2 regions of the Janibacter melonis genome follow, and region 1 is predicted to be linked to the other one. Evidence: predicted binding sites of a transcription regulator. Region 1 holds the regulator's gene; the other holds the start of a gene.
What was found. Region 1 encodes HrcA, which represses chaperone genes, less so after heat shock. Its sites were predicted from a motif close to TTNGCACTCGNNNNNNNCGAGTGCNAA; they were not measured.
Positions count from the first base shown of each region.

Region 2: groL (chaperonin GroEL) is a predicted target of HrcA. The motif match lies at 2,494-2,520, and genes of this name have one in related genera.

Region 1 covers NZ_CP044548.2:450,194-455,276, reverse strand. Annotated here, with positions in the region: gene EEW87_RS02200 (16S rRNA (uracil(1498)-N(3))-methyltransferase) at 1-660, opposite strand, end outside; gene dnaJ (molecular chaperone DnaJ) at 665-1,786, opposite strand; gene hrcA (heat-inducible transcriptional repressor HrcA) at 1,840-2,871, opposite strand; gene EEW87_RS02185 (DUF3097 domain-containing protein) at 3,039-3,917, shown strand; gene fabG (3-oxoacyl-ACP reductase FabG) at 4,019-4,774, opposite strand; gene EEW87_RS02175 (trimeric intracellular cation channel family protein) at 4,866-5,083, opposite strand, start outside.
Region 2 covers NZ_CP044548.2:2,026,212-2,031,294, forward strand. Annotated here, with positions in the region: gene EEW87_RS09595 (potassium transporter Kup) at 1-512, opposite strand, end outside; gene groL (chaperonin GroEL) at 750-2,375, opposite strand; gene EEW87_RS09605 (hypothetical protein) at 2,643-3,212, opposite strand; gene EEW87_RS09610 (hypothetical protein) at 3,331-3,783, opposite strand; gene EEW87_RS09615 (DUF3263 domain-containing protein) at 3,869-4,159, opposite strand; gene EEW87_RS09620 (pyridoxal phosphate-dependent decarboxylase family protein) at 4,292-5,083, opposite strand, start outside.

The sequences.
Region 1 (5,083 bases):
CACGGGGGTGGCGCCGGCGGCGACGAGCTGGTCGACCTCGACCGGGCTCATGCCGCCCTCGGGCCCGACGAGGAGCAGCACGTCGCCGTCGGCCGGCAGCTCGACGGCGGCGAGCGGGGTCGTCGCGTCCTCGTGGAGGACCAGCGCCACGACGCCCTGCTCAACGCGCGCGAGGAGCTGCCTGGTCGAGACCGGTTGGGCCACCTCGGGGGTGCGCGCGCGGCGGGACTGCTTGGCCGCGGCCGTGACGACGTTGACCCACTTCTGGTGCGACTTGGCGACCTTCGGGCCGCGCCAGCGCACGATCGCGCGCTCGGACTCCCACGGCACGACCTCGTCGACGCCGAGCTCGGTGGCGGCCTCGACCGCGTCCTCGTCGCGGCCCCCCTTCGCCAGGGCCTGGACGAGGACGAGGCGAGGGCTCGGCTGCGGCTCGTCACGGCGGGCCTCCACGCGCACGACGAGCTCGGCGGCGTCGGCCGCCTCGACCGTGCCGAGGACCGCCTGGCCGGCGCCGTCGGCGACGATGACCTGCTCGCCCGGGGCGATCCGGCGCACCGAGACCGCGTGCCTGGCCTCGGCGCCGCCGACGCTGACGTGCGCGCCGGGGGCCAGGTCCTGCAGGCTCCCCCGCTCGACGTGGAAGAGCGGCGCGGTCATCGGCTCAGCGGCCCTTGAAGGCGTGGCGCAGCTTGCCCATGAATCCGGAGTCGACGTCGGCGAGCTGGCCGCTGGGCTCGGTCTCCTCGCGGGCGACGGCGAGGTCGCGCAGCAGCTGCTCCTGCTCGGCGTCCAGACGGGTGGGGGTGCGCACGTCGGCGTGGATGACGAGGTCGCCGCGGCCGCCGCCCCGCAGGTGGGTGACGCCGAGCCCCTCGAGGACGATCGTGTCGCCGGGCTGCGTGCCCCGGGCGATCTCGACCTGGCGCTCGCCGTCGAAGGTCGCGAAGTTGAGCGTCGTGCCGAGCGCGGCGGCCGTCATCGGCAGCTGGACGGAGGCGTGCAGGTCGTCGCCCTGACGCGTGAAGGTCGGGTGCGGGGTGACGCGCAGCTCGACGAAGAGGTCGCCGGCGGGACCTCCGCCGATGCCGACCTCGCCCTCGCCGGAGAGGTGGATGCGCGTGCCGGTGTCGACGCCCGCGGGGATGCGGATGCTCATCGTGCGGCGGGTGCGCACGCGGCCCTGGCCGGAGCACTCGTGGCAGGGGTGCGGGATGACCTCGCCGAAGCCCTGGCAGGCCGCGCACGGGCGCGACGTCATGACCTGGCCGAGGAAGCTGCGCTGGACCATCTGGACCTCGCCGCGACCGCCGCACACCTCGCAGACCTTGCGGCTCGTGCCGGGCTGGGCGCCGTCGCCGGAGCACGTGCTGCAGCGCTCGGCGGTGTCGATCGTCAGGTCCTGGGTACCGCCGAAGACCGCGGTCTCGAGGTCGACGGACAGGGCGACGAGACCGTCCTGGCCGCGGGTCTGCCGCGGACGCGGACCGCGACCACCACCGGCCGCCTGGCCGAAGAACTGCTCCATGATGTCGCTGAAGGAGAAGCCCGCGCCGAAGCCCTCGTGCGCGCCGCCGTAGGGGTCGGAGCCCATGTCGTACTGGCGGCGCTTGTCCTCGTCGCCGAGGACGTCGTAGGCCTGGCTGACGCGCTTGAACTGATCCTCGGCCTCCTCGCCGGGGTTGACGTCCGGGTGCAGCTTGCGGGCGAGCTTGCGGTAGGAGCGCTTGATCTCCTCCGGCGTGGCGGAGCGGTCGACGCCCAGGTCGGCGTAGTAGTCGTTCACAGCGGTGGGGGTCCTGTCGATCAGGGGTCGGGGGACGAAGGGGGTGCCCGGCGTCAGCCGGTCGTGATGATCCGGGAGAGATAGGTGGCGACGGCCCGAACCTGGCTGATCGTCGCCGGGTAGTTCATCCGGGTCGGGCCGAGCACGCCGACATGACCGACGAGCTCGTCGCCGGCGCCGTAGCCGGTCGAGACGACCGAGGTCGTCTGCAGGCCCGAGACGGGGTTCTCGCTGCCGATGCGCACGGCGACCTCACCGGTCTGCTCGGCCTGGGTGCCGAGCAGGCGGAGCAGCACGACGTGCTGCTCGAGGGCGTCGAGCACGGGCTCGAGGGTGAGCGGGAAGTCCGAGGGGGTCCGCGCGAGGTTGGCCGTGCCGGCGAGGGTGACGCGGCTCGCGCTCTCCTCGCGGGCGGCCTCCTCGATGGCGGCGAGCACCCCGTCGGTGAGGCTGGAGCGGGTGCGCTCGTCGTCGTCGAGGGTGCGCAGGGCGGTGACCGCCTCGCCGAGCCGGCGCTCGGTGACGACGGCGTTGATCTGGGTGCGGGCGGTCGCGAGCTCGTCGGCGCCCGCGGGCGTCGTGTAGTCGGTCTCGGTCGTGATGACCCGCTGCTCGACCCGGCCGCTGCCGGTGATGACGACGACCATGAGACGGCTCGAGGACATCGGTACGAGCTCGACGTGGCGCACCGTGCTGCGGGTGAGCGAGGGGTACTGGACGACGGCGACCTGCCGGGTGAGGGTCGCGAGGAGGCGCACGGTGCGGTCGAGCACCTCGTCGAGGGCGTCGGCCCCCTCGAGGAACTGCGCGATCGCGGATCGCTCGGCCCGCGACATCGGCTTGAGCGTCGAGAGCTGGTCGACGAAGGTCCGGTAGCCCGCGTCCGTCGGGATGCGGCCCGCGCTCGTGTGCGGGGCCACGATGAGCCCCTCGTCCTCGAGCGCGGCCATGTCGTTGCGCACGGTCGCGGCGCTCACGCCGAGCTGGTGGCGCTCGAGCAGCGCGCGCGAGCCGACGGGCTCGCTCGTGTGGACGTAGTCCTCGACGATCGCGGAGAGGACGGCCATGCGTCGCTCGGTGCTCACGGGCTCTCCCTTCGCTCATCCGGTCGGTACGGCCCGCCGAGGCGGGCTCCCCCGCCCTGGCACTCTCGGGCACTGAGTGCCAAGTCTACGGGCGCGGACGGTATTCCCCAATCGCGCACGCGTGTTGCGGCGAGCACGGGCGCCGCGGCCGACTAGCCTCGCCCGACGTGAGCGACCGCTACGGATCCGACGTCCTGTCCGGCGACTGGCGCAGCGCGGGCAAGCCCCGCAGCCGCGAGGTCGAGGCGACCCCCGACCTCGTCGTCGAGGACGTCGAGACCGGCTGGGTGGGCGCGGTCGTGCGGGTCGAGAAGGCCGGCGGCATGCACGTCGTGCACCTCGAGGACCGACGCGGGGCGGTCAAGGCCTTCCCCCTCGGGCCGGGCTTCCACCTCGACGGCGCCCCGGTCGTCCTCACCGCGCCGAAGGGGGCCGGGCGGGCCGCCCTGGCCCAGCAGCAGCAGGCCTCGGCCCGGACCGCCTCGGGCTCAGTGGCCGTCGCCGACCGCACCGCGCGCGTCGCCCGCGGGTCGCGGATCTTCGTCGAGGGGCGTCACGACGCCGAGCTCGTCGAGAAGGTGTGGGGCCACGACCTGCGCGTCGAGGGCGTCGTCGTCGAGATGCTCGACGGCGTCGACGACCTCGCCGGGGCGATCCGGGACTTCGCGCCCGGACCAGGGCGCCGGATGGGCGTGCTCGTCGACCACCTCGTGCCCGGCTCCAAGGAGTCGCGGATCGTCGCGAAGGCGTCGGGGATCTCCCCCTTCGCCCCCCACGTCCTCGTCCTCGGTCACCCCTTCGTCGACGTCTGGCAGTCCGTGCGACCGCAGCGTCTCGGGATGGAGGCCTGGCCGACCATCCCCCGCTCCGTGGAGTGGAAGCGCGGGATCTGCGCCCACCTCGGCTGGGCCCACGACGACCAGGCCGACATCGCCCGCGCGTGGAAGCAGATCCTCGGCACCGTGCGCAGCTACGCCGACCTCGAGCCCTCGCTGCTGGGGCGAGTCGAGGAGCTCATCGACTTCGTCACCGCCCCTGACGCCTGAGCCGGTTTATCGGGTGACCCGATAAACCCCGGGTTCGCATGAGTAAGAAACTCATGCGAAGCCGGGGTTTCTCGGGTCACCCGAGAATCTTGTGACTCGGGTCAGTCCCGTGGGCCCCCGGCGACGTAGATGACCTGGCCCGAGACGAAGCCGGCCTCGTCGGAGCACAGGAAGGACGCCGTCGCGGCGATGTCCTCGGGCTGGCCGACGCGCTGGACGGGGATCTCCTTGGCCGAGTACGCGATGAAGTCCTCGAAGGGGACGCCGACGCGCTCGGCGGTGGCCGCCGTCATCTCGGTCTGGATGAAGCCCGGGGCGATGGCGTTGGCGGTGACGCCGAACTTGCCGAGCTCGATGGCGAGGGTCTTGGTGAAGCCCTGCATGCCGGCCTTGGCGGCCGCGTAGTTGGCCTGACCGCGGTTGCCCAGCGCCGAGGTCGACGAGAGGTTGACGACGCGGCCGTGCTTCTCCTGCGTCATGTACGCCTGGCACGCCTTGGTCATGAGGAAGGCACCGCGCAGGTGCACGCCCATGACGGCGTCCCAGTCGTCGAGGGTCATCTTGAAGAGCAGGTTGTCGCGGATGATGCCCGCGTTGTTGACGAGCACGGTCGGCGCGCCGAGCTCGGCGGCGATGCGCTCGACGGCGGCGGCCACCTGGGCCTCGTCGGAGACGTCGGCGCCGACGGCGATCGCCCGGCCGCCGGCCGCGGTGATCTCCTCGACGGTGCCGGCGCAGGCGCTCTCGTCGAGGTCGACGACGGCGACCTGGTGCCCGTCGGCCGCGAGACGGACGGCGACGGCCCGTCCGATGCCGCGGGCGGCTCCGGTGACGACGGCGGTGCGCTGGGTGCTCATGGGCGTGGTGTCCTCCTGGTCGTGGGTGAGTGCACCACGCCACGGGGGCGACGGTGCGCCCTATGCATAACAGACACCGCGGGCGAAGGGGTCAGCCGCGCCGCCGGAAGCGGTTGATCGCCTTGCCCCGGATCTGGGGCACGAGGATCGCGGGCTCGGTCGGCAGGACCCATCCCAGACGGCGGGCCAGCAGGCACACCCCGGCACCGACGAGCACCCCGCCGGGGGCGGAGTAGGGCCCGACCACCTCGCGCAGGAAGAGGTAGACCAGGGCGCCGGCGAGCGCAGCCGTCGCGTAGAGCTCCGAGC
Region 2 (5,083 bases), 1.6 Mb from region 1:
TGGACGCTGAAGACGACGACGACGATCACCGCGGCGATGGGCACGATGTAGTCCGACAGGGCCGGTGCGGCGACGCGCAGGCCCTCGACGGCCGAGAGCACCGAGATCGCCGGGGTGATGAGGCTGTCGCCGAAGAAGAGCGAGCCGCCGAAGACGCCGAGGATCATCGCCAGGGCGAAGCGGCGACCCCCGGGGCGCACGCTGCGGCGGGTGAGGTGGGCGAGCGACATGATGCCGCCCTCTCCGTCGTTGTCGGCCCGCAGGATGAAGCCGATGTACTTGATCGAGACGACGAGCGTCACCGACCAGAAGATCATCGACACGACGCCGAAGACGTCCTCCTGCGAGGCGCCGACGATGCCCCCGTCGAGGGCGAAGACGGTGCGCAGGGCGTACAGGGGGCTCGTGCCGATGTCGCCGAAGACGACGCCGAGGGCGGCCAGGACGAGCCCGGCGGCGCCCCCATGATGTGTGCTGCCGTCGCGCTCGACGGCACCAGGTGCTGAGGTCACGGAGGAGGACAGTACGCCTGCCGGGACGACGAAGGGGTGGACCCCCCAGATCTGGGAGGTCCACCCCGTCGTCAGCGGTGGTGCAGCGGTGTCGGTGGTCTCGAGGCTCCTCGCAGAGCTCGTCGCACCTCGACCAGCGAGGGGGGCTCGATCAGAAGCCCAGCCCTCGGGTCTTCTTCGTCGACTCCGCCTCAGCCGGCAGCTCGTTCCTCGCCGCCAACCTCGGCTACGCCTTCCTCAGAAGCCCATCCCACCCATCTCGTCGCCACCCGGCATCGCCGGGGCGGCCTTCTCGGGCTTGTCGGCGACGACGGCCTCGGTGGTGAGGAAGAGCGCCGCGATGGAGGCGGCGTTCTGCAGCGCGCTGCGGGTCACCTTGGCCGGGTCGATGATGCCCGCGGCGATGAGGTCGACGTACTCGCCGGTCGCGGCGTTGAGGCCGTGACCGGAGGGCAGGTTGGCGACCTTCTCGGAGACGACGCCGCCCTCGAGACCGGCGTTGACCGCGATCTGCTTGAGCGGGGCGGAGGCGGCGACGCGCACGATGTTCGCGCCGGTGGCCTCGTCACCCTCGAGGGACAGACCCGCGAAGGCGGCCTCGGTCGCCTGGAGCAGGGCGACGCCACCACCGGCGACGATCCCCTCCTCGACGGCAGCCTTGGCGTTGCGCACGGCGTCCTCGATGCGGTGCTTGCGCTCCTTGAGCTCGACCTCGGTGGCCGCGCCCGCCTTGATGACGGCGACGCCGCCGGCGAGCTTGGCGAGGCGCTCCTGGAGCTTCTCGCGGTCGTAGTCCGAGTCGGAGTTCTCGATCTCGGCCTTGATCTGGTTGACGCGACCGGCGATCTGGTCCTGGTCGCCCGCACCCTCGACGATCGTCGTCTCGTCCTTGGTGACGACGACCTTCCGCGCACGGCCGAGCAGGTCGAGCTCGGCGGTGTCGAGCTTGAGGCCGACCTCCTCGGAGATGACCTGGCCACCGGTGAGGATGGCGATGTCGGCGAGCATGGCCTTGCGGCGGTCGCCGAAGCCCGGGGCCTTGACGGCGACGGACTTGAAGGTGCCGCGGATCTTGTTGACGACGAGCGTCGACAGGGCTTCGCCCTCGACGTCCTCGGCGATGATGAGCAGCGGCTTGCCGGACTGCATGACCTTCTCCAGGAGCGGCAGGAGGTCCTTGATCGAGCCGATCTTGGAGTTGGCGATGAGGACGTAGGGGTCCTCGAGCACGGTCTCCATGCGCTCGGTGTCGGTGACGAAGTAGCCCGAGATGTAGCCCTTGTCGAAGCGCATGCCCTCGGTGAGCTCGAGCTCGAGACCGAAGGTGTTGCTCTCCTCGACGGTGATGACGCCTTCCTTGCCGACCTTGTCCATCGCCTCGGCGATCTTGGACCCGATCTCGGGGTCGGCGGCGGAGATCGAGGCCGTGGCCGCGATCTGCTCCTTGGTCTCGATGTCCTTGGCCATCGACAGGAGCTGGTCCGAGACGGCCGAGGTGGCCTTCTCGATGCCGCGCTTGAGGGCCATCGGGTTGGCCCCGGCGGCGACGTTGCGCAGACCCTCGCGCACGAGCGCCTGGGCGAGGACGGTGGCCGTCGTCGTGCCGTCACCGGCGACGTCGTCGGTCTTCTTCGCGACCTCCTTGACGAGCTCGGCGCCGATCTTCTCGTACGGGTCGTCGAGCTCGATCTCCTTGGCGATCGAGACGCCGTCGTTGGTGATCGTGGGGGCGCCCCACTTCTTCTCGAGGACGACGTTGCGGCCCTTGGGGCCGAGGGTGACCTTGACGGCGTCGGCGAGGGTGTTCATACCCCGCTCGAGACCGCGGCGGGCCTCTTCGTCGAAGGCGATGAGCTTTGCCATTCGGGTGGTCCTCCACACGAGTTGGTTGGTGGTGACCGGGAGGTGCCCGCGACGGACGGCCCCCTTCGCACGGCTCACGTCGCCGCGACGTCGAGGACCTCACCTGCACCGGTCGGTTCTGTCACTCTCACGAGGAGAGTGCTAATGCCGATATTGGCACTCTCGACCGTCGAGTGCAAACGCCGTCGAGGCCCGCGAGACGCGCCCCGGTGCATGACGACGGGGCGGCCCGCCCCCTGCGGACCACCCCGTCGTCGTGCGTCCAGGTCAGGCGCGCTCGTGCCGGTGGATGCCCGAGCCCTTGCGCTCCTCGTAGCGGACCGTCGCGCCCTGCAGCTCTCCGGAGACCGTCGCCTCCACCGACCGGGTGACCGACCCGGGGTACCAGCCCCCGACCTCCTCGTCGCCGTACGCGCGCAGCGTGAGGTCGGCGACGAGCGAGGTCTTCTCGGTCTGGACGAGCCCCACGACCCGCGCCGAGCGCATCGTGCTGCTCACGCGGTAGTCGGAGCGGTCGTAGGTGAGGAAGGTCGTGCCCCGGTAGACGCAGCGGCTCGAGGTCCAGCTGTTCGTGATCCGGGCGCCGGAGGGGCAGTAGTAGGACTGGATCTTCGCGGCGTGCCGGGGGTCCGACATCCCCTCGATGTCGGTGACGAGGCGCAGGCGGTGCTGGTTGCCCTTGATGACCGGGCCCATCGCACCGTCGAGGACGGTCTGCACGCTCACGTGCTCGGCGACGACCTCACCGGAGGCGTGCTGCTGCGCGGTGGCCGAGGCCGCCGGGAGGGCGGTGAGAGCGGTGACGCCGACGGCGATGGCGGCGAGCTGTGTCTTCATGATCTGGTCCCCTGTCTGGTCGGAGAGCGTGTCTCGCTCCCTCGTAGACCAGGACGCGGCAGGTCGAGGACCGGTTGGTCACGAGTCCGTCACGGCGCGACGGCCGGCGCGGGTGGCCTCAGGTGCGCTCGAGCGCCGCCCGCATCTCGCCGTCGGCCTCGCTCGTCACGGGGTCGGCGAGGTCGGCGACGAAGACGGCGACGACCTCGCGCCCGGGGTTGCCCTCGAGCTCGGCACGCACCCGGCGCCAGTCGGCGAGGTTCGGGTGCTCGACCTCGGTGCAGGCCTGCGCCGGCTCGAGCGAGGTGATCGCGGCGTCGAGGTGAGCGGTCGTCAGCGGCACGGTGGCCGTCGAGCCGTCGTGCCCGATGACCGTCGCGAGGACGACGGCGGCCAGGCCGTGACGCCCGCCGACGGGGTTGAGGTGGCCGATCTCCCACTCGGGGTCCGAGGTCGCGGGGCTGAGCGCGACCGCGAAGGTCGCCGGCTCGCGCCAGCCGTCGATCTCGCCGGCGAGGTGCTCCTTGATCGCCGCGAGGCCCTGCGTCGTGCTCCAGTCCAGCTCGCTCATGCCCCCACCCTGCCGCACGCACGGGCCGGGCAGCACGAAGGGGGACCCGTGGGTCCCCCGTCGTCGCTCACCGCCGGTGGTCGGCTCAGGCGTCGAAGCCGAGCCGGCGCGCGCTGCGGCTGCGCTGGCGGGCCTGGCGCATGCGCCGCAGCCGCTTGACGAGCATCGGGTCCTCGGCGAGCGCCGCCGGGTTGTTGATGAGCGCGTTGAGCACCTGGTAGTAGCGCGTGGAGCTCATGTCGAAGAGCTCCTTGATCATCTGCTCCTTCGCGCCCTGGTAGGTCCACCACTGGCGCTCGAAGGCGAGGATCTCGCGGTCGCGGTCGCTCAGCTGCGCCGACGGGCTCTGCGTCTGCTGCTGGGAGGCGGGTGTCACGGGTGACCTCTCGTGGACGGCGGGGACTGCCCGCGCAGCCTATCGCGCGAATGACACGGATGTCATTCGTGCGGCGTGGCGGCTGGACACCGTCTCAGCACACGTGCTCAGCCGTCCCACGAGCCCCTGCGGTCACTCGCGCATCGTGTCGAGGATGGCGTCGATGTCGCCCTCCGTCGTCTGCGGGTTGACGATCGCGAAGCGGGCGAGGGTCTCGCCGGCATGGGTCGTCGGGACGACGAAGGCGAACTCCTCGCCGAGCATCCGGTCCGACCACGCCTGGTAGTCGGCCGGCTGCCAGCCCAGACGACGGAAGACGACGACCGACAGGTCGCGGTGCCGCACGAGCTCGAGCTCGGGGCGGGCGGCGATCTCGCGCTCGGCGTGCCGGGCCACCTCGAGCGTGCGCTCGACGGCGTCGGTGTACGCCCGGGTGCCGTGCGTCGCGAGGCTGAACCACAGCGGCAGCCCGCGAGCGCGCCGGGTGAGCCCGACGGAGTAGTCGGTGGGGTTCCAGTCCGGCGCCTCCGTGAGGACGTCGAGGTACCCGGCCTTCTGGGTGTGCGCGGCCCGGGCGAGGAGCGGGTCGCGGTAGAGCAGCGCGCAGCAGTCGAAGGGGGCGAAGAGCCACTTGTGGGGGTCGACGATGAAGGAGTCGGCCCGCTCGACACCGGCGAAGAGGTGGCGCACGCTCGGGGCCGCGAGACCGGCGCCGCCGTACGCCCCGTCGACGTGGAACCAGATGCCGAGGTCGGCGCAGACCTGGGCGACGGCCTCGAGGTCGTCGACGACCCCGAAGTTCGTCGTGCCGGCCGTGGCGACGACGGCGAAGAAGCTCTCGGGCCCCTCGCGCTCGAGGACCTCGCGCAGGGCGGGACCGGTGAGCCGCAGGTCGGCGTCGGGCTCGACGGTGACGAGCTCCGC